3 regions of the Rhodoferax sp. GW822-FHT02A01 genome follow, and region 2 is predicted to be linked to each of the others. Evidence: riboswitches for the same ligand, from Rfam matches in the RefSeq annotation. Region 2 holds a riboswitch; each other region holds the start of a gene.
The links. Region 2 has a riboswitch for cobalamin ahead of cobM (precorrin-4 C(11)-methyltransferase). Riboswitches for the same ligand answer to the same signal wherever they lie in the genome.
Positions count from the first base shown of each region.

Region 1: linked by a shared signal. The riboswitch ahead of AAGF34_RS21495 (TonB-dependent receptor) and the one ahead of cobM (precorrin-4 C(11)-methyltransferase) in region 2 are both predicted to bind cobalamin.
Region 3: linked by a shared signal. The riboswitch ahead of AAGF34_RS14470 (aromatic ring-hydroxylating dioxygenase subunit alpha) and the one ahead of cobM (precorrin-4 C(11)-methyltransferase) in region 2 are both predicted to bind cobalamin.

Region 1 covers NZ_CP152376.1:4,529,018-4,536,612, reverse strand. Annotated here, with positions in the region: gene AAGF34_RS21510 (sulfite exporter TauE/SafE family protein) at 1-670, opposite strand, end outside; gene AAGF34_RS21505 (cell division protein ZapA) at 927-1,262, opposite strand; gene AAGF34_RS21500 (DUF904 domain-containing protein) at 1,259-1,480, opposite strand; cobalamin riboswitch at 1,538-1,772, shown strand; gene AAGF34_RS21495 (TonB-dependent receptor) at 1,843-3,792, shown strand; gene AAGF34_RS21490 (cobyrinate a,c-diamide synthase) at 3,792-5,129, shown strand; gene AAGF34_RS21485 (ABC transporter substrate-binding protein) at 5,126-5,977, shown strand; gene cobU (bifunctional adenosylcobinamide kinase/adenosylcobinamide-phosphate guanylyltransferase) at 5,974-6,591, shown strand; gene AAGF34_RS21475 (ABC transporter substrate-binding protein) at 6,579-7,487, shown strand; gene AAGF34_RS21470 (iron ABC transporter permease) at 7,541-7,595, shown strand, end outside.
Region 2 covers NZ_CP152376.1:5,445,412-5,453,006, reverse strand. Annotated here, with positions in the region: gene AAGF34_RS25760 (chloride channel protein) at 1-1,287, shown strand, start outside; gene msrA (peptide-methionine (S)-S-oxide reductase MsrA) at 1,296-2,039, opposite strand; gene AAGF34_RS25750 (cytochrome b/b6 domain-containing protein) at 2,318-2,914, shown strand; gene AAGF34_RS25745 (molybdopterin-dependent oxidoreductase) at 2,926-3,720, shown strand; gene AAGF34_RS25740 (pentapeptide MXKDX repeat protein) at 3,792-4,028, shown strand; gene AAGF34_RS25735 (hypothetical protein) at 4,131-4,466, shown strand; gene AAGF34_RS25730 (DUF1223 domain-containing protein) at 4,480-5,187, opposite strand; cobalamin riboswitch at 5,379-5,608, shown strand; gene cobM (precorrin-4 C(11)-methyltransferase) at 5,755-6,588, shown strand; gene AAGF34_RS25720 (sirohydrochlorin chelatase) at 6,585-7,520, shown strand; gene AAGF34_RS25715 (precorrin-8X methylmutase) at 7,517-7,595, shown strand, end outside.
Region 3 covers NZ_CP152376.1:3,091,619-3,099,213, forward strand. Annotated here, with positions in the region: gene AAGF34_RS14455 (AAA family ATPase) at 283-1,278, opposite strand; gene AAGF34_RS14460 (YhgE/Pip domain-containing protein) at 1,420-3,351, opposite strand; gene AAGF34_RS14465 (PilT/PilU family type 4a pilus ATPase) at 3,467-4,762, shown strand; cobalamin riboswitch at 4,849-5,006, shown strand; gene AAGF34_RS14470 (aromatic ring-hydroxylating dioxygenase subunit alpha) at 5,126-6,373, shown strand; gene AAGF34_RS14475 (hybrid-cluster NAD(P)-dependent oxidoreductase) at 6,384-7,484, shown strand; gene AAGF34_RS14480 (homocysteine S-methyltransferase family protein) at 7,569-7,595, shown strand, end outside.

The DNA of each region.
Region 1 (7,595 bases), 920 kb from region 2:
CCAGTGCGGGTAGCCAGATGTAACCCAGTGACCAGGGCGGCAGTCCGCTGACTCCCTGTCCACCCACTGCATATCCTGCTGCATTGGCTATTGCAATGGGGAAGCCCAGTGCCGCGCTGGTGGACACGGCGTTGATGATGGCGACGTTGTGGGCCACCATGAACGGCACGCTGATGAAGCCACCTCCGGCCCCCACCAACCCGGACACCAGACCGATGGTTGCCCCAGTTCCCAGCAGTCCTGCCATGCCTGGAATAGTCCGTCCGGGCTTGGGCTTCTTGTCCAGAAACATCTGGGTCGCCGAGAAACTGATGAAGGCCGCAAAGATGAGTGCCAGCGTCGTTCCCTTGAGCAAGGCAAAAATACCCAGGCTTCCCACGATGCCGCCCAGCACAATGCCCGGTGCCAGACCGCGCGCAATGTCCCAGCGCACCGAGCCACGCTGGTGATGCGCACGCATGCTGGAGAGCGAGGTGAAAACGATGGTGGACATGGAGGTGGCGATGGCCATCTTCACCGCCAGGTCGGCACTGATGCCGCGCGTGGACAGGATGATGGTGATGAAGGGAGCCAGCACCATGCCGCCGCCGATTCCCAGCAGCCCGGCCAGAAAGCCACCTGCGAGCCCCAGCATGGCCAGCTCGAAAATCAGTTGGGGTTCCAGCGTCATGCAAGGGGGTTGAATAAGGTGTCTGCGAATGCCACCGGACCGGCATCCTGAACCGGGGTTCAGGTGGGCGAGGTCAGCACAAACCTTGGGTTCATCTGACGCGAGATGATCACGCTGGAGTGGCAATGTTCCAAGCCCAGGCTCAATGAGCATTGGTTCAAGGAAATATAAAGCCCGGCGAGCTTCGCAGACCACTCCATTGTAGGCGCAGCTTTCAGCCGCGTGCCAGGCACCCTGCGATTGGCTGCAAAAAGATTCAGAGCAGCTGGCCGTCTTCGCTCAAGGCGTCGTCCAGGCGGGTCAGCAGGGACTGCAGCACGGCATTGTCTTCGGAAGCTGAGGCCGGTTGCGAGGGCGCAGCTGCCGCTTCTACGGCCACGGATTCCACAGCACCCTTGTCGGAAAGATCGAATGCCAGATTCAGTGCTGCCAGCACGGCAATGCGGTCACGCGCACGCACCTTGCCTGCATCTCGGATCTTGCACATGGCTTCGTCCACCCGCTGCACGGCTTCGCGCAGACGCTCTTCACCGCCTTCGGGACAGCCCAGCAAATAGCTTTGGCCCATGATCTGCACTTCTAGCTGGTTCATGGCGCATCCTTCTGTGCAGTGGATTCCGGCAATCGCTCCAGCAGCGCATCCACCCGCGCTCGGGCCGCGCTCAGACGGGACTTGAGGGAGTCTCGTTCCTGCGTGAGGAGTTCGAGCTGCCTGGCAAGCAGGGCGTTGGTGCGCTGCACCTCGGCATAGCGCAGCAGCAAACGTTCCACACGCTCGGCAATTTGGTCGACTTGAGACGGTTTCGACATGGGTGTCGCGTTGTTCACCATAGAAGTCGCATTGTAGGGTTTGGCGCGAGGGCCTCAGGCTAAAATGCTTTCGTTGGTGCTCGCGGTGTGGTTCACACGCCGCAGTTCAACGGGAAGCAGGAGGGCCGGACCTATTCAGGTCAGCCTAACCTGCGCTGCCCCCGCAACGGTAAGTGGACGCGTCCTCCGACGCAGCTTTCATCACAGCCACTGGACACTTGAACACGTGTCCGGGAAGGCGATGAGGGTCGTTCCATCAGCCCGGATACCGGCCAACCAGGTGGTTGCACGTTGGTGCGACCTTTTACGCCCATACGCCGTCGGGGAAGACAGCAAGGGTATTCAGTCGGGTTGTTTTCAATATGAAGTCTAGAGTTTTGGGTGCACGTGTCAGCGTGCTTGGTGTTGCCCTGTGTGCAGCGTATTCCATGGGCGCAGAGGCGCAATCCGTCAACCTTCTCAGGGAAGTGGTCGTCACTGCCAGCCGCTTTTCGGAATCGGTGGATGCACTTCCCTATGGAGTGAGCGTGATCACCGCCCAGGAAATCGAAGCATCCGGAGCCACCTCGGTGAGCGAGGCCATCATGAAGATTCTGGGCGTGCCCGGGCGTCTGGACACCAGCGGTGGCAACAATTACGCTGTTGATCTGCGTGGTTTCGGTCAGACGTCGGACAGCAACCAGGTTGTGATCTTGGATGGACGCAGACTCAACGAACAGGATCTGTCGGGAACCAATATGGGAATCATCCCGATTGAGTCCGTGCAAAGAATCGAGGTCATCCGGGGCAATGCGGCCGTGATGTACGGCGAAGGCGCAACCGGCGGCGCCATTCTGATCAGCACCAAGGCAGGCCAGGGCGTGGAGCGTCACAATGCGGCAGTGGTATCCGCATCCACGGGCAGCTATGGGTTGCAGGAACTTCGTACCAGCGCAACGGTGGCGGCTGGAGCCGTTTCGCTGGATGTAGCGGGCTCCGAGCGCAAATCCGACGGTCACCGGGACAATTTTGCGTCCACCAACAACAATCTGGACGCTACGGTGCAATGGTCCAACGACTGGTTGCGTGTGGGAGCCCAGGCTGCGCGCAACCTGTTGCACAGCGGATTGCCAGGATCACTCACGGCGGCCCAATATGACGCCGATCCGCACACTGCAAAGTCCATGGTGAACTATGGTCAGATCAAGAGCGAGGTCTATGGTGTGTTTGCAGAAGCCATCCTGGAGGACTGGAAGCTGGGGTTTGACTATGGCGAGCGCAACAAGAAGCAGGCCTACTACAGCCCGAGTTACTACTCCGATGCAAATGTGGACGCCATAAGTGCCAACCTGCGTGCGCGCAACGAACGCAAGGGTGAGACGTTTGCCAATGTCTTCACCGTGGGTGCGGACATGGGCGACTGGAAGTACGACGATCTCGCCCCATCCAAAGCCAGATCGCAGTCCAACGCCATCTACATTACCGACGATATAAGTTACCTGCCCTCGGGAACGCGGCTGAGCCTGGGCGTGCGCAATGAGACTGTCAAGAAGACACGCGACGGGGTTGCCACGGGCGTGGATGACTCGCAAACTGCCTGGGATGTGGGGCTCACGCAGGATCTGGGGCAGGGCGTTCACGTCTATGGCCGTACGGGCCAGAGCTTTCGCTTTGCCAACGTGGACGAGATCAATTTTGTGACTCCCGGCACTTCACTCAAGCCACAGACCTCCAAAGACGTGGAACTGGGTGCGCGTTGGCAATATGCCAAGGGCCGCGCGGAACTGCGTTGGTACCGCAGCGATCTGAACAACGAGATCGGCTACGACGGCACCGCCATCGGACCCAATTCCGTATTTGGCTACGACGGCGCCAATGTCAATTTTGATCCCACCCGCAGGGAAGGCGTCGAGTTTGAAGGCCGTCACGATATCAGCACATCCGTCGCACTGCGCGTGAATGCGGCAGCGCGCCAGGCCCGTTTTGTGTCCGGCCAGTACGCCGACAAGGACGTTGCCCTGGTGCCTGCACATACCGCCGGTCTGGGCCTGGACTGGAAGGTTGCGGCCGGCCATCTGTTGAACTTTGGTGTCAACTGGGTTTCGTCGCAAAGCCCCGACTTTGCCAACAAGTGCACCATGCCGTCGTACACCACGGTCGACGCGCGTTACTCCTACTCCATGAAGTCGGCTGAGTTTGCTTTGGGCGTCAGCAACCTGGGAGATACCAAGTACTACACCCAGGCCTATGGTTGTACCGCCGCTGGCGTGACGACTTCCATCTATCCGGAAGCAGGTCGTGCCGTCACTGCAACTGCGAAGCTGAAGTTTTGATGCCTTCTACCCGCTGCCCCGCCATCCTGGTTGCCGCCCCGGCCTCGGGCCAGGGCAAGACCACCATCACCTCGGCCCTGGCGCGTCTGCATGCGCGGCAGGGGCGGCGGGTACGGGTTTTCAAATGCGGGCCTGATTTTCTTGATCCCTACTGGCACACACTGGCCAGCGGGGCGCCGGTCTACCAGCTCGATTTGTGGATGACAGGTGAGGAGGATTGCCAGGCGCGGCTGACGGCGGCGGCACATGAGGCCGATCTGATCATCGTCGAAGGTGTCATGGGTCTGTACGACGGTGAGCCCAGTGCGGCCGATCTGGCGCAGCGCTTTGGTTTGCATGTGCTGGCCGTGGTGGATGCTTCCGCCATGGCAGGTACTTTTGGCGCACTGGCGTTTGGTCTGCAGCACTACCGCAAGGACTTGCCATGGGCAGGCGTACTGGCCAATCGCGTTGCCAGCACGGGCCACGCCTACATGCTGCGCAACGCCATTCCCGAGGCCCGCAACTGGCTGGGCGCGGTCATGCGCAATGCCGATATGACGCTGCCGGAGCGCCACCTCGGTCTCACGGTGGCCAGCGAAGTGCCTGATGCCATGGCCCGGCTGGATGCTGCGGCAGACGCGCTGCAGGACACGCCACTGGGGCAGATGAGCCTGCAGGACCTGCGGCGCTGGGATACCGAGTTCCCTCTGCTGCACGACGCCCGTGCAGTGCCCGCGTTGCTGGCGGGCAAGACCATTGCCATCGCGCGCGATGCAGCGTTCTGCTTTATCTACACAGCCAACCTGGATTGCCTGCAGTCCATGGGCGCAACGCTGCGCTTCTTCTCGCCATTGGCCAATGAAGCGGTGCCCGATTGCGACGCCGTGTGGCTGCCCGGTGGCTATCCGGAGTTGCACGCCGACCGCATCGCTGGAAGTGCGCAAACCCGCAGCAGCCTGGCCCAACACATCGCGGCGGCCAAACCGGTGTGGGCCGAATGCGGCGGCATGATGGCGCTGTTTGAGACGCTGGTGACCACGGACGGCCAAACCCACGCGCTTTGGGGCCTGCTGCCTGGAGAAGTCACCATGCATACGCGTCTGGCGGCCTTGGGCCCGCAGCAGCTTGAACTGGCCACCGGCTTGCTGCGCGGCCATACCTTTCACTACTCCACTACAGAGACCACGCTGCAGCCCGTGGCACGTACTGCACGCCCGCAAACCGAGCCATCGCCTCAGGCCGGAGAGGCGCTGTGGCAGCAGGGTGCGGTGCGCGCCAGCTACTTCCATGCATGGTTCCCCTCGTCACCGACGGCCGCGGCATCGCTGTTCCTGCCGACGGGGGAGGTCACATGAGCGCGACCCCGTTGGACTTTGCCCTGGGGCCACAGCGCATCGTCTGCCTGACCGAGGAGACTACCGAATGGCTGTATCTGCTGGGGCAGGAGCAGCGCATCGTGGGCATCTCTGGCTACACCGTGCGTCCGCGCCGCGCGCGTGAGGAAAAACCCAAGGTCAGCGCTTTTCTGAGCGCCAAGATTGACAAGATTCTGGAGCTGAAGCCGGACTGCGTATTCGGCTTTTCGGACCTACAGGCCGACATTGCATCGGCACTGGTACGCCAGGGTGTGCAGGTCACCATCTTCAACCAGCGCAGTGTGTCCGAAATCTTTTCCATGCTGTTCCAGGTGGCTGCCATGGTCGGTCAGTCCGAACAGGGGCTGCAGCGCATCCACGCCATGCAAGTCGATCTGCAGGCCATGCAGCACACTGTGGCTGAGCGCCTGGCGCAGGGCGCGCGACGACCCAAAGTGTTCTTCGAGGAATGGGACACGCCGCACATCAGTGCCATCCGCTGGGTGTCGGAGCTGATCGGCATCGCCGGTGGCGACGACTGCTTTGCCGAACTGGCGTTGGAGCCACTGGGCAAGAACCGCATCATTGCCGATGGTGCAGAAATCGTGCGTCGCAGCCCAGACATCATCTTTGGCTCCTGGTGCGGCAAGAAGTTCCGGCCTGACAATGTGGCTGCGCGCGAGGGTTGGGCGGGTACCCCGGCCGTGAGCGGCGGACAATTGTTCGAAATCAAGTCGCCCGACATCCTGCAGCCCGGCCCGGCCGCGCTGACGGATGGCGTGCAGAAAATCCACCGGCACATCCTGGCCTGGATGGATGCCGATTTGCAGGAGCGCATGCGCGGATGAGCGAAGGTATTGCACACAGTGAGCTGATTCTGGGCGGCCAGCGCAGTGGCAAGTCGCGCCGTGCCGAAATGCTGGCCCGCCAGTGGCTGGATGCCGATCCTGCCCACCAGGCAGTTTTGATTGCCACAGCGCAACCCTGGGACGCAGAAATGCAGCAGCGCATTGCGCGCCACCAGGCCGACCGCGCGGCGCGCGTGCCCGGCATGCGCACCGTGGAGGAGCCTGTGAATCTGGCTGAGGCGCTGGCGCAACAGGCGCAACCACAAACGCTGGTCGTGGTGGATTGCCTCACCTTGTGGCTGACCAATCTGCGCATGCCGCCCACGGCGAATGAAGCCGCTGTGGGCCATGGCGACGTGCAAGCGGACCACGATGCGCAGGCGGAAGAGCGCCACATCGCGAATCTGCTGGCGGCTATTGCACAAGCCAAAGGGCCGGTCGTACTGGTAGGTAATGAAATCGGGCTGGGCGTCATTCCCATGGGTGCGCAGGTGCGCTCCTTTGTCGATGCGCTGGGTCGGCTCAACCAGGAGGTGGCACGGGAATGCAAGCGCGTTACCCTGATGGCCGCGGGCCTGCCTTTGACTTTGAAAGACACTCCATGCGTTCCCTGATCCTCCGGTTGGCACGCGGTCTGACTGTGCTGGTCACGGGTTGGATGCTGGCAGGTGCGGCACGCGCTACCGTGCAGGTCACGGATGACCGCGGTACTACCATTACGCTGGAGCGCAGCCCGCAGCGCATCGTCAGCCTGTTGCCATCATTGACCGAAACCGTGTGCGCCCTGGGCCAATGCCAACGGCTGGTGGGCGTGGACCGGTATTCCAACTATCCCGAGAGCGTGACCAAATTGCCGCAAGTGGGCGGTGGCATGGATCCCAATATCGAGGCCATCGTGGCCTTGCGGCCCGACGTGGTGCTGGTCGCCTTGTCGTCACGCTCTGCCATGCGGCTGGCCGCGCTCGGTATTCCGGTGTTTGCCCTGGAGCCCAAGACCCATGCGGACGTGCAGCGCGTGATCGGCAAGCTGGGCCAGCTGCTGGGCGTAGGCGATGCGCAGAAGATCTGGCGCGAGATCGACGCCGGAGTGTCGGCGGCGGCGCAGTCCCTGCCGCCCCAGGTGCGGGGTACCCGCATCTACTTCGAGGTCAACAGCGGCCCCTATGGCGCGGGCGAGTCCTCGTTCATTGGTGAAATACTGACCCGGCTGGGTGTGAAGAACATCCTGCCGGCCAAGCTCGGCCCTTTCCCCAAGATCAACCCGGAGCTGGTAGTGCGCGAGAACCCGGACCTGATCATGGTCGGGCAGGCCAATCTGGAAGGCATGGAGCAGCGTCCCGGCTGGAGCAACATCCGCGCCATCCGCGAGAAGCATGTGTGCGTGTTTCCGTCGGAAGAGTCTGACGTGCTGGTGCGCCCCGGGCCCCGCATGGCTGAGAGTGCGCGCATTCTGGCGCGTTGCTTGAGCGATAAGGCGCCTGCCGCAGCCAAGACCGAGGTGCGCAAGTGAAAGCCTCCTCCACCGGCTGGCTGATCGCACTGGCCGTGGTGGTGTGTGTAGCCATGGTGCTGCTGGGCCTGTGCATTGGCAGCGCCGGGTTTGAGAACACCGTAGGTA
Region 2 (7,595 bases):
TGGCGGCGTTGGGTCGGGAGGACACTCGTTCTGGTCTTTGCTTCAACCGCCGGACTGACCGTCGTAGCGTTCACCTGGCTTAGCGAGCGGGCCCTTGCTGCTTTTCACGTTTTGCAGAGCACCTATTGGTGGGCACCGTTGCTCTGGACGCCCTTTTGCACCATGGCCATCGCGGCGATCACTAGGCGTTGGCTCCCAGGCATTGCGGGTTCTGGCATACCTCAGGTAATTGCAGCCCTTGAGCCGGAGGCCACGGGCAGCAATCGTGGATATTTTGTTTCGCTACGGCTCTCTATTGCCAAGATCGCCATGACGGCCTGGGGTCTATTGGCGGGACTGTCGTTGGGGCGCGAAGGGCCGTCGGTTCAGATAGCGGCGGGAGTTTTGCACCACGCCAGGCGCTGGATCCCGGAGTCCGCCCGGGTATCCGATCAGGCGCTGCTGATCGCCGGAGGTGCTGCAGGCATTGCTGCCGCCTTCAATACGCCACTAGGAGGGGTGATGTTTGCCATAGAAGAGTTGTCGAGGAGGCCCGAGCAGCGTAGCAATGGTTTGGTCCTTGCCGCTATTGTTTTCAGTGGCCTGATGGCCGTTTCCATCTACGGTAATGCAACTTACTTTGGGGTCATTCGAATTGATGGCTGGAGTACTGCTTTGATCTGGCCAGGACTGGTCATTGCCGTGGTGAGCGGAGTGCTGGGGGGTATCTTTTCCAGACTCATGCTCACCTCCATGACACCGAACGCAAAGGGTTGGTGCATGAATCTACGAAGAAACCGGCCCATTGCCTTTGCCGGTTTGTGTGCGCTGCTGATTGCCCTTATGGGTGTGACCAGCGATGGTTCCATCTTTGGCAGTGGATATATGCACACGCGTCAGCTGTTGGAGTCCGGCACGGAAACCTTCGACTTATTTGTGCCGTTCAAGTTCCTTGCAACTTGGCTGACCACATGGTCAGGTGTTCCGGGGGGGATTTTTGCCCCATCTCTGGCCATTGGAGGCTCCCTTGGACAAGAGGTGTCGCAATGGCTTGGCGTTGCCAGTACGCCCGCATACATTGCGCTGGGCATGGCCGGCTTTCTTGCCGCAGTGACGCAAGCCCCGCTGACTGCTTTCATCATTGTGATGGAAATGGTGGACGGACATGCCTTGGTGCTGAGCCTGATGACCTGTGCATTCGTTGCATGCGGAGTCTCAAGATTCATCAGTGTCCCCTTGTACCCCGGTCTTGCGCTGCTACAACTCAAGCGTTTGCCGGCGCAGAGCCAAGGCATTGATCGCAATTGAGGTGAGCCCTATTGGGGAACCAACACAGGCATATCTCTGTACAGCGACGGGAACGTGCTCTTCAGGTTTTCCACTTTGGGTAGGTCAAAACGCACAATGTACGGCGATTCGGGATGCGCGGTGGCGTAGTTCTGGTGGTAGCGCTCTGCCGGGTAGAACCCGTCCAGCCGGTTTACCGTGGTGACAATCTTTTGCTCAAACACCTTTGCTGAATCAAGCTGGTCGATGTATCGCTGAGCCAGGGATTTCTGCCTGTCATCGCGGTAGAAGATCGCCGACCGGTATTGGCTTCCCACGTCTGGATATTGGCGGTTCCATTGTGTCGGATCGTGGGCCACCGAAAAGTAGATCTGCAGCAGTTGTGCATAGCTCACTTGTTGAGGGTCAAAAGTAACTTGCACGGCTTCGGCGTGACCCGTGCCACCGCCGCTGACTGTTTCATAGTCTGCTTGGGATGCCTTCCCTCCGGCATAGCCCGACACCGCGTTGAGAACGCCTTTGGTGTGCTGGAACACTGCCTGTATTCCCCAAAAGCAACCTCCCGCAAAAACAACCGAGTCCTGCATCGCCCCAGTGCCCACGGGACTGGAAATGATTTCCTGGTTCGGTGGCGGCAGTGACCTGGCCTTATCCGCCTTGGCAGCAGGCCCCAGGTACAGCATGGTCAGCAACAGGAACACGGTAATGGCCAGAAACGGCCAATTGCCCGTTCTAGCTGACTGCGCGGAAGGATTGGGTATTTGCTTCGACATGGCACTTCCTCCTGGATAGGCGTAGGGCGACTGGTGACCCTACAAGGTTTTGGTCGTGAAACTCAGGCGTCTCTTACAGCCTCTTGCATGTTCGCCCTCCAACCTCAGCATAGACAACAAACCATAGAAGCACTCGCAGCGCAGTTTCTGGCGTTCATGCCAGCAAAAAAATCAGAATGCCTGTAAGAAGTCGGCCTCCTGCCGGACTAACGCCCAACAACGCTCGGAACTTACGCAATGACGACAACTTCTACCCAGGCATCCATGAAAGGTCGCCCATGACCCCCGCCACGGAAGTCATCCATCCGGTGTGGCTTCGCGTCACGCACTGGACCAATGCACTTGCCGTGCTGGTACTGGTTGCCAGCGGCTGGAAGATCTACGACGCAACCGCCTTTCTGGGATTTGCGATTCCCGGCACGCTCACGCTGGGTGGCTGGCTGGGCGGCGCACTGCTGTGGCACTTTGCAGCCATGTGGGTTCTGGCCGCAAACGGTGTGGTGTACCTGCTGCTCAACGGCTTTACAAAGCGGTTTGCGCGGCGGTTCTTTCCGCTGTCCTTCTCGGCCCTGCTGGGAGACTTGGCTGCTGCTTTGAGAGGGCAGCTGGTGCACGCAGACCCGCGCCACTACAACACCGTCCAGCGCGTTGCCTACCTGTTTGTGATGCTGGACAGCATGGTGCTGGTGCTATCCGGCCTGGTGCTCTGGAAGTCCGTCCAATTTCCGCTGTTGCGCACCTTGCTCGGCGGTTACGAAGGGGCGCGGCTGGTTCACTTTGTTGCGATGTCCGGCCTCGTATGTTTCATTGTGGTTCATCTGGCGATGGTCGCGCTGGTACCCCGCACCCTGATCGCCATGGTTCGCGGTCGCTAGGAGACAAGCACATGAAAATCCGAGTCCCTTCCGTCTTGTCTGTGGATGGCAAAGCCGCCCTTCAGGAGGCCGTTGATCGACTGGCACACGCCAACCCATCCATGGACGCCTCCAGGCGAAACTTCTTGCGTCGAACCATGACGTTGGGCGGCCTGAGCATGCTCACCGGCTGCACGCTGGTCGACGAGGACAGTGTGGAGACCGCACTCACGCGCATCTCACGCCTCAATGACAAGGCACAGGCTTGGCTGTTCGACCCCAATCGGCTGGCGCCCACGTATCCGGATTCCATGATCACGCGGCCGTTTCCCTTCAATGCCTTCTATGGCGAAGACGAAGTGCGTGCCATCGACGGAGACAGCTTCCGCCTGGAGGTCACAGGCCTGGTGGCGGACAAACGCAGCTGGACCTTGCCCGAGTTGCGTGCAATGCCGCAGATCGATCAGGTGACCCGCCACATTTGCGTGGAAGGTTGGAGCGCCATCGGCAAATGGGGTGGTGTGTCCTTCGCGGCCTTCTTGCGACGCGTGGGCGCAGACCTCAGCGCAAAGTATGTCGGGTTCAAGTGCGCTGACGACTACTACACCAGCATCGACATGCCCACGGCCCTGCATCCCCAGACTACCCTGGCGCTGACCTATGACGGACAGACTCTGCCCGCCAAGTATGGCTACCCCATGAAGCTGCGCATACCTACCAAGCTTGGCTACAAGAACCCCAAGCACATCCAAGCGATTTTTGTCACGAATACCTACCCTGGCGGTTACTGGGAAGACCAAGGGTACAACTGGTTCGGAGGAAGCTGAGTCCGCTCGGCTTGTTCCAAACATCGGCACTTTTGCCACATACATCACTCTGTGAATTGAAGGAAAAAACCATGAACAAACTGACCGCAACCATCCTGTCCGCCTGCATGCTGATCGCCACAAGCGGTGCCATGGCCGCTGACGAAATGAAGAAGGACGCCATGGGCAAGGATGCCATGACCAAGGACTGCATGAAAAAGGACTCCATGGGCAAAGACGCCATGGGCAAGGACTGCATGAAGAAGGACACCATGGGCAAAGACGCCATGAAGAAGGATGCCATGGGCAAGGACGAGATGAAGAAATAAGTCGTATCGTTGGTGCCGCAGCCGATGCCAACGGCCCAGCAATGGGCCAGGCGCATCGCGGTGCGGGCACTGATGCGGTCCGCTACGCAGGTAACTTCTATCGTGTCTTTATCAGCACTCTCCGGCACTTCGTCCATCGGGCCTGGCAACGGTGGGGGCGGCGCACCGGTCGCACTGCAAGCCAAACTGGCCCAATGCGAAAGACAGTTGGGCGACTGGCAAGCGTGCCCCTCAGGAAAAACCCCCGAAGGAAAACGCATCATCGAGAACCTGCAGTCTCAAATCAGAAACATCGAATCCCGCATGGCAGACGCGGACAGCGTGAATGCACGCTCGCCGTCAACTGGTTCGTCCGGTTCAGCGCTTTCGTCAGCACCGGTTGCTGCTCGGCCTGTGGGTCTTGGCGCCATCGGTGGTCTGGTAGACGTATTTGCCTGACCGCAACGCGCCCTTATGAGCAGGAAAGGCTGACCGCCTGCAGGGTTTCACCGGTCTGGATGTCGGAGACAACCAGGTTGATTTGGCGGGGGTGATCCGCCTGCGCGGGGATTGCATAAAACGTCAGTGTCTGGGCTCCCTCGTAGCGACCTACGGGCGCGTACTGCCGGACGACAAAGTCATGCTTCAGATACTCACCCGCGTTCTCACCTGCCTTGACGTGTGAGCTGTAGTTGTGCTCGGTGGTGGTCCAGTATGCGGTCCACGGGCCCGAACCTGCCACAGGGGTTACGCGTGCTTCAAAAGCGTTGGCGCGTGTACCGCCTTGCAAGTGAATCGTTGCCTTTGCGCTTGCGTTGAAATCGACGGCCTGCAAGGATTGCCTCCAGTTGGCCCAGTCACGCCCGTTGCGCACCAGTTGGGGGGTGTAGATGCCGCTCAATCGATTGGCGAATGCAATTTCCCTCTGGCGTACGGTGAATGCGGGATTGGCAAACGGATCCTTCCAGCCGATGTAGTCCCAATAGGCAACGTGGAAGGCCTGTGCCACCACGGGCTTGCCTTTCATGGTGGATAGCCATTGGTCTGCTGGTGGGCAGGAGCTGCAGCCCTCCGACGTGTAGAGCTCAATCACCGGGGTCAGTCGATCACCGGAGGTGACCTCACACGACGTGGGTGCAGCCCATGCCACGGCAGAGATCACCGCTGAAGAAAACCACAAGGCCAAGGGCCTAAAAGTAGGGAGGTGCATATGGAAAACATAGTTGGTGGAGATGCTCATTGGTCGGCCAACGCCTGCATTTCTTACTCGCATAACTACGTATAGCTAGCTATGTTTTTGTATGCATACATGGAAGTGGTCTTGCCATGCAATGCGAAAAAAAGAGCGCCATTGCAAAAAATGTTCTGCTAACATCCGCCCACGTTAAAGGTGTTCCCTGACTGTTCAGTTGAGGGAATTAAACGGGAAGTCGGTGCGTTGGTTCCATACAGGGGCCAACAATCCCAACGCTGCCCCCGCAACGGTAAGTGAGACAAGCTTGGTACGACAGCCACTGTGCGAAAGCATGGGAAGGCACCAAGTAGGTGATGCAAATCTCCACTCACGAGCCCGGAAACCGGCCTGTAACGCATACGTGCGGCATTGCGGTGGGCGATGTGGGCTGGTTGCAGGTGCTGGTGCACTGCTGCTGTCTCTCATTCTTTCTCCAACGTGTTCGCGTTTTGCATCTTGTACGCGGGTGTGCGTCTGGAGAGTTGGAATGAATATCCATTGGGCGTGCCTGCCATGAGCGGCACTGTCTGGTTTGTGGGCGCCGGTCCGGGTGACCCGGATCTGATCACGGTCAAGGGCCGCGACCTGGTCGCGCGCGCCGGTGCCATCCTCTATGCGGGTTCGCTGGTGAGTGCTGCGGCCTTGAGCTGGGCCGCGCCCGACTGCGTGGTGGCCGACAGCAAAGACATGACGCTGGAGCAGATGTCGGACTGGTTGATTGCGCATGCCAGCCGCTGCGACACCGTGGTGCGTCTGCAGACCGGCGACCCCGGCTTGTATGGCGCCTTGATTGAGCTGGTGCAGCCGCTGGACGCCGCGGGTGTGCCGGTGCAGGTGGTGCCCGGTGTGTCATCGGCGATGGCGTCTGCTGCCGCAGCGGTGGAGAGCCTGACGCTGCCGGAGGTCACGCAGACCATGATCTTCACCCGCGTGGAAGGCCGCACGCCCATGCCTGATGGCGAGTCGCTGGAAGAATTGGCGGCGCACCACTGCACGCTCTGCATATTTTTGAGCATCACCCTCATGGGCAAGGTCACTGCATCGCTGCGTGCGGCGGGCTGGTCGGAAGACGCACCCATCGTCGTGGTGCACAAGGCCAGCTGGCCGGGTGAAGAAAAAATAGTTCGCGGCACGCTGGCCACTATCCAGGCGCTGTGCCGCGAGGCCAAGATCGTCAGCCAGTCCATGATCATCGCAAGCCCCACGCTGGGCGCGCGCCACTGGACCACGCTGGCCAAGTCCAAGCTGTACGACGCCAGCTTCACGCACCGCTTTCGCCGCGCCAGTGTGCCCAGCGCAGCACTGGTCGCAGACCCTCACGCATCTTCCATGAAGGAACTTCCATGAACACAGAAACCATTCTCTTGGTGGGCCACGGCTCGCGCGAACCCTCCGGTAACGCAGAGATCGAGGCCTTTGCGGAACAGTGGCGCGCGCGCAAGCCGGGCTGGCGCATCGAGGTCTGCTTCATCGAGTTTTCTGACATCACCCTGAGTGAAGGGCTGCGCCGTGCGGCGCAGGGCGCCACGCGCGTGCTGGTGGTGCCGCTCATCCTCAACGCGGCGGGCCATGTGAAGATGGATATTCCGCAGGCCATTGATGGTGCGCGGCTGAAGTTTCCGGGTGTGCATTTTTCTTACGCGCCGCACCTGAGCGCATGCGACCCGATCCTGCAGATACTGCGCCGCCGTCTCAAGGACGCCATGCAGACGCTGGACATGCCCGACCCCACCAGCACCGGTGTGGTGGTGCTGGGCCGCGGCTCGTCGGACCGGCAGGCCAATGGCGACATGGCCAAGATGGCGCGCTGGCTGATGGAAGAGACGGACCACGAGCTGGTGGACCTGGCCTTTACCGGCATCACCTATCCCCGCCTGGAAAAGGTGGTGCAGCGCCAGAGCCTCTTGGGCATGAAGCAGGTCGTGGTGATTCCCTACTATCTGTTCAACGGCACGCTGGTGGAACGCATCACCCGGCAGGTGGAAAACCTGAGGGCGCAGTACCCCACGCTGCGGCTGATCTCCACAAAATATTTTGGTTTTGAGCGCGAGGTATTCGAGCTGCTGGAAGAGCGCGTTCAGGCACTGCGGCAGGGTGCGCCCATCCAGCTTATGCCCTGCGATGGCTGCAAGTACCGCAGCTTTGCCGAGGAGCACGGCATGGGCGGCCACCACCACGACGACACGTTGCCGCACGACCATGCACATGATCACGCCCACCCGCATGCACATGACCATTCGCATGCCCACGGACACGCTGCGACCGGAGCCCACGCATGAGCGGGATCAACACCAACGTGGTGACCGAGCAGCTCACCGCTGCAGGCCGCGCCATCGAGCACGACTCCTTTGCGG
Region 3 (7,595 bases), 2.4 Mb from region 2:
GATACAAAATGAGACTCCCGCGCTGCGCTTCACGAAAATATGTATCTCGGTTCATAAGGGTTGTGTGGGATGCAAATAGAGGGCTTTTTGATATGGATTTGCATATGGTATGGAAGATATTCACATTTCATGAAATATCTTTGCATCCCGGCCTTTACGCAAAGCGCGCCACACGCTCTTGAATATATAGAGGCTGAAGAGGGATCAGGAAATTCGTGGCGCCTGCTATGTATAGATCCATGCGATGCGTAATCACACCGCCTAAGCCGATCTGCCTCTCAGTTATTGCAAAAAGCCCATGCTTGCCTTCTTGCCACCGGCTCTTGGCAAGTCGATTGCCCGCACGGTGTCGCTGCGGTCCAGGCGTGCATTGCCAAAGCCTGTCATCCAGGCGCGGCGCATGTCACGTGGGGCGCACTCGCTCAGGATGTCGAGTACATCGTCCAAAGGCTCGGGCGCAAAGTGCTCGCCCCAGCCGTGTTCACTTCGAATGGACTTGTACAGATTGCGGGCAATCTGCCTTGCTGCTTCCGGCGATGGCGGTTGCACTTCGAACACATTCATGCGATTGAGAATGGGCTCGGGGATGCAGCGTTCGTCATTGGCAGTGGTGATCCAGATCACCTGGCTGGCGTCTACCGCCACCTCGGCAAATTCGTCTGTAAAGGCCTTGGCGGTGTCATGCTCCAGTAGGCTGTAGAGCGCGCCCAGGGGATCGTACTGCGCGTCTGCCGCCGCCTTGTCAATCTCGTCCACTACGATCACCGGATTGGCGTATTCGCCGTCCACCAGTGCCTCGAACACCTTGCCCGGCTTGGCTCCCTTCCATTGCGAGGATGCACCCGAGAGCAGCCAGCCCGCGGTCATGGAGCTCATGGGAACCAGGGTCATGCCGGTGCCCAGCAGGTCAGCCAGCTTCTTGGCGAAGTGCGTCTTGCCGATGCCGGGTTGACCCAGCAGCAAAATGGGTGTCACCTCAATGCCATCCGTGCAGTCCTGGGCCAGTGCCACATGGCGCTTCACGTCGTCCAGCACTTCCGTGAAATTCGGCAGTGACTGGTACAGCTCACTCATATCCGGAACGCCCGAGGGCTTGACCTGGAAGCGCTCCGGTCCGCGCTCCAGCATACGCTGGTAGGTGGTGCGCAGGTTGTCCTGCTCGTTGCCCTGCAGCTTGGCGAGTTTGCGTTCAACCTCCTGCGTCTGGAACACCTGACGCATTTGCGCCACGGGTAAACGGAACGGTGGTGATTGCGGGACCAGACTGCCAGATGCCATGGAGACCTCCTGTGCAAAATTCCTTTAAACAATGCGCTGATTTCTATTCAAGCACAGGCACAGGCGCTGCACGCGCCATACGGGAATTTTTTTAAACGGTGTTGACAATTTGCCACTGCCCGCGGGAGGTGGCGCGTGGCGTCAGAAGTTCACCGCGGGGCGCATCTCGGTGGGGCGCACATATTGCCAACGGCCCAGGCAGCAGGCGCACACCAGTGCGCCCAGACAAGTCAGCCCCATCACGGTAAGCGGATGCTGCCAGGCTCCTTCATAGGCGCCGAACAGACAGATCTTCATGGCGCGTACCACCCAGGTCAGAGGTAGCCAGGGACTGATCTCGCTGAACAACGTGCCACTGAGTTCCACTGGCAGGATGCCGCCCGAGCTGGAGAGCTGCACAGCCAGGAAAATCATCGACAGGGCCTTGCCCGCGTCCCCCATGGCACGGGTGAGCGCCATGACGATGCACAGAAAGGTAATGGCCGAGAGCGCCAGCGTGATCGTGAAGAGCGCTGGCATGGCCACGGGTATGCGCAGGCCAAACACCACCAGCGCATACAGCAAGGCGGCTTGCAGCAGCACGATCACCAGCGGAACCGTGATCTTGCCCAGGAGTTTGGCCGAGCCGGAGAAGTGTTGCGCCCGCACCGGCAGCAACCGCACATGGATGAGAAAGGCGGCCACGCCCGCACCCAGCCACAGGGACGCAGGGATGATGTTGGGCGCAAAGCCGCTGCCGCTGTTGGGCACGGGCGCCTCCACTTCCACCACCGGGCTGACGGAGTTGGCCAGCCCTTGGGCACTGCCGTCCGGTTTTTCCACCGCAGGAGGCAGCGAGGAGGCCAGCAACTCCAGCCCGGCGCTCAGGCGTGCGGCGCCTTGTTGCGCCGTGACGGCGCCGCTTGCCAGTGCGGTGTTGGCCGCCTGCAGCGTATCGGTGCCCTTGTCCAGCTCGTCCAGCAGGCTGTCCTCCGGCAGTTTGGTCACCATGGTGTGCAGGCCCTGGTTCATGGCGCGCACGCCAGTGGTCAGGGCACCGACGCCGCTACTGAGTGCGTCGGCGCCTTCGGCCAACTTGCCCTGCGCCTCCAGCGCGGTCTGCAATCCTGCATCGAGTTGGGTCACGCCGCTGTGCAACTGGTCCAGGCTCTCTGCCACCTTGCTCGGCACCAGAATGCTGTCGTGTGCCTGGTCGCGAAACGCGGCCACGCTGGTGCGTATGGCCTGGCTGCCGGTCTTGAGTTCGACCATGCCTTTGGACAACTCGACGTGGCCCGCGGCCATCTGCTCGGCGCCGCTCCTGAGACGGTCCAGATCGGAGCCGCGCGGATGCTTGGCATCCATGGTGCGCAGGCCGTTGGCCAGTTGGCGCACACCGCTGCTGAGCTGGTCTACACCGTTGTTGATCCGCTGAGAACCCGTGGCAGCCTGCTGCGCACCGTTTACCAGCGGGCCCATACCCTTGCTCAATTCGTGGGCTCCGGCACGCAGTTGGTCGACACCATCGCGCAGCCGTTCCACACTGCGTTGCGAACCCGCTGCGTTGAGCAATACCAGTCGCCAGCGCCGCTCGTTCAGGCTTTCATTCACGTCGTGGCCGAGCTCACGCGCAAAGCTGCGGGCCAACTGCGCACTCTCGTAGTTGTTGCCGGCTGATGTGTACACCACCAGCTTGCCCGCACCGGCCTCGTGGCCTGGTAGCGCGTTGGAGCTGAAGTCCTTGGGAATCACCAGCGCAAAGGCCAGCGCACCCTTGCGCACCTGTTCGCGCGCCTGGTCTTCCCGTTCAAAGTCCTGAAAGCCAAAGGTCTGCTTCTTGCGCAAGGTGGCGGCCACTTCCCAACCCACGTTGAATACCTGGCCACGGTATTCCACGCCCTGGTCCAGGTTCACCAGGCCTACCGGCAAGGCAATGGCACGGGCAGCCGGGTCCCACACACTGGAGAGGTAGATAAAGCAGTAGAACGCAGGGATGCAGGCCACCAGAAACGTGGCCGCAATCAGGCGCGGGTAGCGGATGAAAGACTGCACTTCCAGGTGCAGGATCAGAAGAATTTGTGACAGCCAAGGCATGGCCCATTGTGACGCAGCCCGGCCTGATCTGCTCAGGCCGCAGTGTTGACCCCATGCCCGATGCACCCCATACTTTGCACCGCTGTCGCCCGTCCAACCAACTACCCGATTGCCTATGTCTACCTTGAACGAAGAGCAGGCCCGCGCCTACATGCACAAACTCCTGGCCGCCATGAGCCAGGCCGGTGGGTCGGATCTGTTCATTGCCAACGACTTTCCCCCCAGCATGAAGGCCCACGGCAGCATGCAGCCGCTGACCAACCAGAAGCTCAACGGTGAGATGACCAAGATGTTCGCCCACTCCCTGATGAACGAGAAGCAGCGCGCCGAGTTCGCCAAGGAGATGGAATGCAACTTTGCCATCAGCATTCCCGGCGTGTCGCGTTTTCGCGTCAACGTCTATGTGCAGCAGCAGAACGTGGCCATGGTGGTGCGCACCATTGCCTCCGAGATTCCCAATTTCGAGAAGCTCTCGTTGCCGCCCGTGCTCAAGGACGTCATCATGAACAAGCGCGGGCTGGTGCTGGTGGTCGGCGGCACCGGCTCAGGCAAGTCCACCTCGCTAGCCGCCATGATCGACTACCGCAACCACACCTCGGCTGGGCACATCATCACGGTGGAAGACCCGGTGGAATACGTGCATGTCTCCAAGAAGTCGCTGGTGAGCCACCGCGAAGTGGGAGTGGACACCCACAGCTGGCACCATGCGCTGAAGAACACCTTGCGCCAGGCGCCGGACGTGATCCTGATCGGCGAGATCCGCGACCCCGAGACCATGGAGCACGCCATTGCCTTTGCCGAAACCGGCCACCTGTGCCTGGGCACCTTGCACGCCAACAGCGCCAACCAGGCCATAGACCGCATCATCAATTTCTTCCCGGAAGACCGGCGCAACCAGCTGCTGATGGACCTGTCGGCCAACCTGCGCGCCATCATCTCGCAGCGGCTGGTGCGCACCGAAGACGGCAAGGGGCGCAAGGCAGCCATCGAGATCCTGCTCAACACGCCCACGATTGCCGAGCGCATTTTCAAAGGCCAGTTCGGCGACATCAAGACCATCATGGAACGATCGCGCGAACTGGGCATGCGCACCTTTGACTGGGCCCTGTACGAACTGTATGACGAGGGCCACATCAGCTTCGAGGAAGCCATCCGCAATGCCGACTCCGCCAACGAGCTGCGCCTTGCCATCAAGCTCAAGAGCCGCCGTGGCGAGCCGCCCGGCGCGGACGGCCCAACCCTGTCTTTCGACAAGGAACCCACGCCCGAAGAGCTCGAAGTCATGCGCCAGGAGGAGCAGCGCAAACAGGCCGAGCGCAAGCGTCAGCTGGAGAACGAGGAACTGGAGCGCAAGCTCAAGGAAAAGGGCCTGGACAGCCGTTTCACCGACAGCCGCATCAGCACCCAATAGCACGTGTTAACCCTGTTGACCACCCGCGTCGCAGGGTGTACGCGCGACGTCGCTTTCGCATAGGTCCATTTGAATCTCCCTGTGGTCTCATTCACCACGTTCTAGGTGCCTGGCGGAAATTCTCCATCGGGATAATTGGGAAGCCGGTGTGATACCGGCGCTGCCCCCGCAACGGTAACGATGCCTCCAGTCCCGACAGGACGGCATCGAAGCCCGGAAACCAGCCTGGAAACACTGGATTTCGGCTGATCGCGGCGGGCGGTCAAGAGGCTGAGCACACGGGGCGTGTCAGACTACGTCACCTTCCGTGTTGTCCTCTTGCATCACCATGCGTTCAGTCCTCTTGTTTTTTTAAGGACTCACATGGACACACGCACCAAGATGCTCCATCTGCTTCGCAGCAGACGGGACGGTTTCACTCTGGAACAGCCCTTTTACATCGACCCCGACTTCTACAAGCAGGACCTGGACCTGATCTGGTACCGCGACTGGCTTTTTGTCGGGCACAACTGCGAGGTCACCAAGCCGGGTAGCTACTTCACGGTTCAGGTGGGCGACTACCCCATTGTGGTGGTGCGTGGACGGGACGGGCAAATCAGAGCTTTTCACAACTCCTGCCGCCACCGCGGCAGCCGGGTCTGCGCATCGCACCGTGGCACGGCGGCCCGTCTGGTCTGCCCTTACCACCAATGGACCTACGACCTGGATGGCTCACTCGTCTTTGCGCGGCAGATGCCTGAGGACTTTGACAAGGCGGAGTTCGGTCTGAAACCCGTTGCTTGCGAAGATGTGGGGGGCTACATCTTCATCTGTCTGGCGCAAACCCCGATGGACTTCGAGCCGTTCCGGCAAATGGTGGAGCCGTATTTCGCACCGCACCGCCTGACCGACGCAAAGATCGCTTTCGAGTCGACCATCATCGAGAAGGGCAACTGGAAGCTCGTGTGGGAAAACAACCGCGAGTGTTACCACTGCGCGGCAAACCACCCGGCGCTGTGCAAGACCTTCCCCGAAGCGCCGACCGTTACCGGCGTGGAGGGCGCGGAAAACGATCCGGAGATGTTGGCGCATTGGGACCGCTGCGAGGCGGCAGGTCTGCCTTCGCGTTTTCGCATAGACCAGGCCGGCCAGTACCGCACCAGCCGCGCGCCCCTGCTGGGTGATGGCGTGAGCTACACCATGACGGGTCAGCGCGCGGTACGCAACAACCTGTCGGACAGCGTGTCTGCCGACCGCATTGGAACGCTGCTGCTGTTTCACTACCCAACCACCTGGAACCATGTGCTGGGCGACCATGCGGTCACCTTCCGGGTAATGCCCATCAGTGCCACGGAGACGGCGGTCACCACCAAATGGCTGGTGCACAAGGACGCGGTCGAAGGGGTCGACTACGACCTCAAGGAACTGACCAAGGTCTGGACCGAGACCAATGACGAAGACCGGCGCATCGTCGAAGAGAACGCGTTTGGCATCAAGTCTCCAGCCTATGAGCCGGGCCCCTATTCCGAGATGCACGAAGGCGGCGTGGTCCAGTTTGTGGACTGGTACGCCGGCTTCATGGCGCAACGTCTGGCCGAAATCGAAAAGCCCAAGCTGGGTCAGGTAGTTTGAGGAGCATGAGATGAACGCTGTGACGCATGCAGGCAATTTCCGGACGCTGGATGAGATGGAGCCCTGGAACGACAGTCAGCAGGGGCTGGAGGTGATCTCCGTCGTCGACGAGGCGCCGGGGGTGAAGACCTTCACGTTCCGTTCCGACACGCTTAGTTGGTTTCGTTACAAGCCCGGGCAATTCATTACGCTGCAGCTGCCGGCGCAGGACGGCGTTCTGAACCGGACCTACACCCTGTCGTCCAGTCCGTCGCGGCCCCATGCCATAGCGGTGACAGTGAAGGCACAGCCCGGTAGCGTAGGAACGCAATGGATGTTCGACAACGTGAAGTCAGGTTCCCGGCTCAAGGCCATGGGGCCGTACGGTGACTTCACACTGCACAAGCATCCGGCGGCAAAGTACCTGTTCATCTCCGCGGGCTCGGGCATCACGCCCATGATGTCGATGCTGCGCTGGCTGTACGACTGCGCGCCCGGCGCCGATGTGGTGTTCGTGAACTGCGCTCGCGCACCGGAAGAAATCGTCTTCCGACGGGAACTGGAACTGCTGGGCAGTCAGATGCCGGGCCTGTCGCTGCGCTTCCTGGTGGAGCAAAGGTCGTTGCGGGAAAGCTGGCCGGGCTTTGTCGGGCGCATTGATGCGCTGCCACTCACGCAGATGGCGCACGATTTCCAGCAACGTGAGGTGTTCTGCTGCGGCCCCGATCCCTTCATGCGCACCGTGCAAGGCATGCTGAAGTCTGCGCAATTTGATATGTCGCGCTACCACCAGGAGAGTTTTGGTGCAGCCGAAGCCGAAGTGCTTGGCACGCACGCCGCAGTTGGTGAAGCCCAGCAAGCGGGACCGGCTACGCTGCCCATTCGCTTCATGGACTCCAACCTGCAGGCGGAGTGCCTGCCCGGGAAAACGGTTCTGCAAACGGCGCGTGCCAGTGGCGTTCGCATTTCTGCAGCTTGCGAATCCGGCATTTGCGGCACCTGCCGGGTGCGCAAGCTATCCGGCGAGGTCACCATGAGCCACAACGGCGGCATTCTGGACGAAGACATCGCGGAGGGCTACATCCTGGCCTGCTGTGCAAGACCCACAACCGCGCTGGAAATAGAGGCCTGAGTCCTGTTTGCGTACACTACGGGCCGCAATCGCAGGCTGTGAGAGCATGGCCTGCGACCATCCCGTATCTGTATGAAAGAGTTGATGCAAACCTCCACGCCTTCGCGCTAC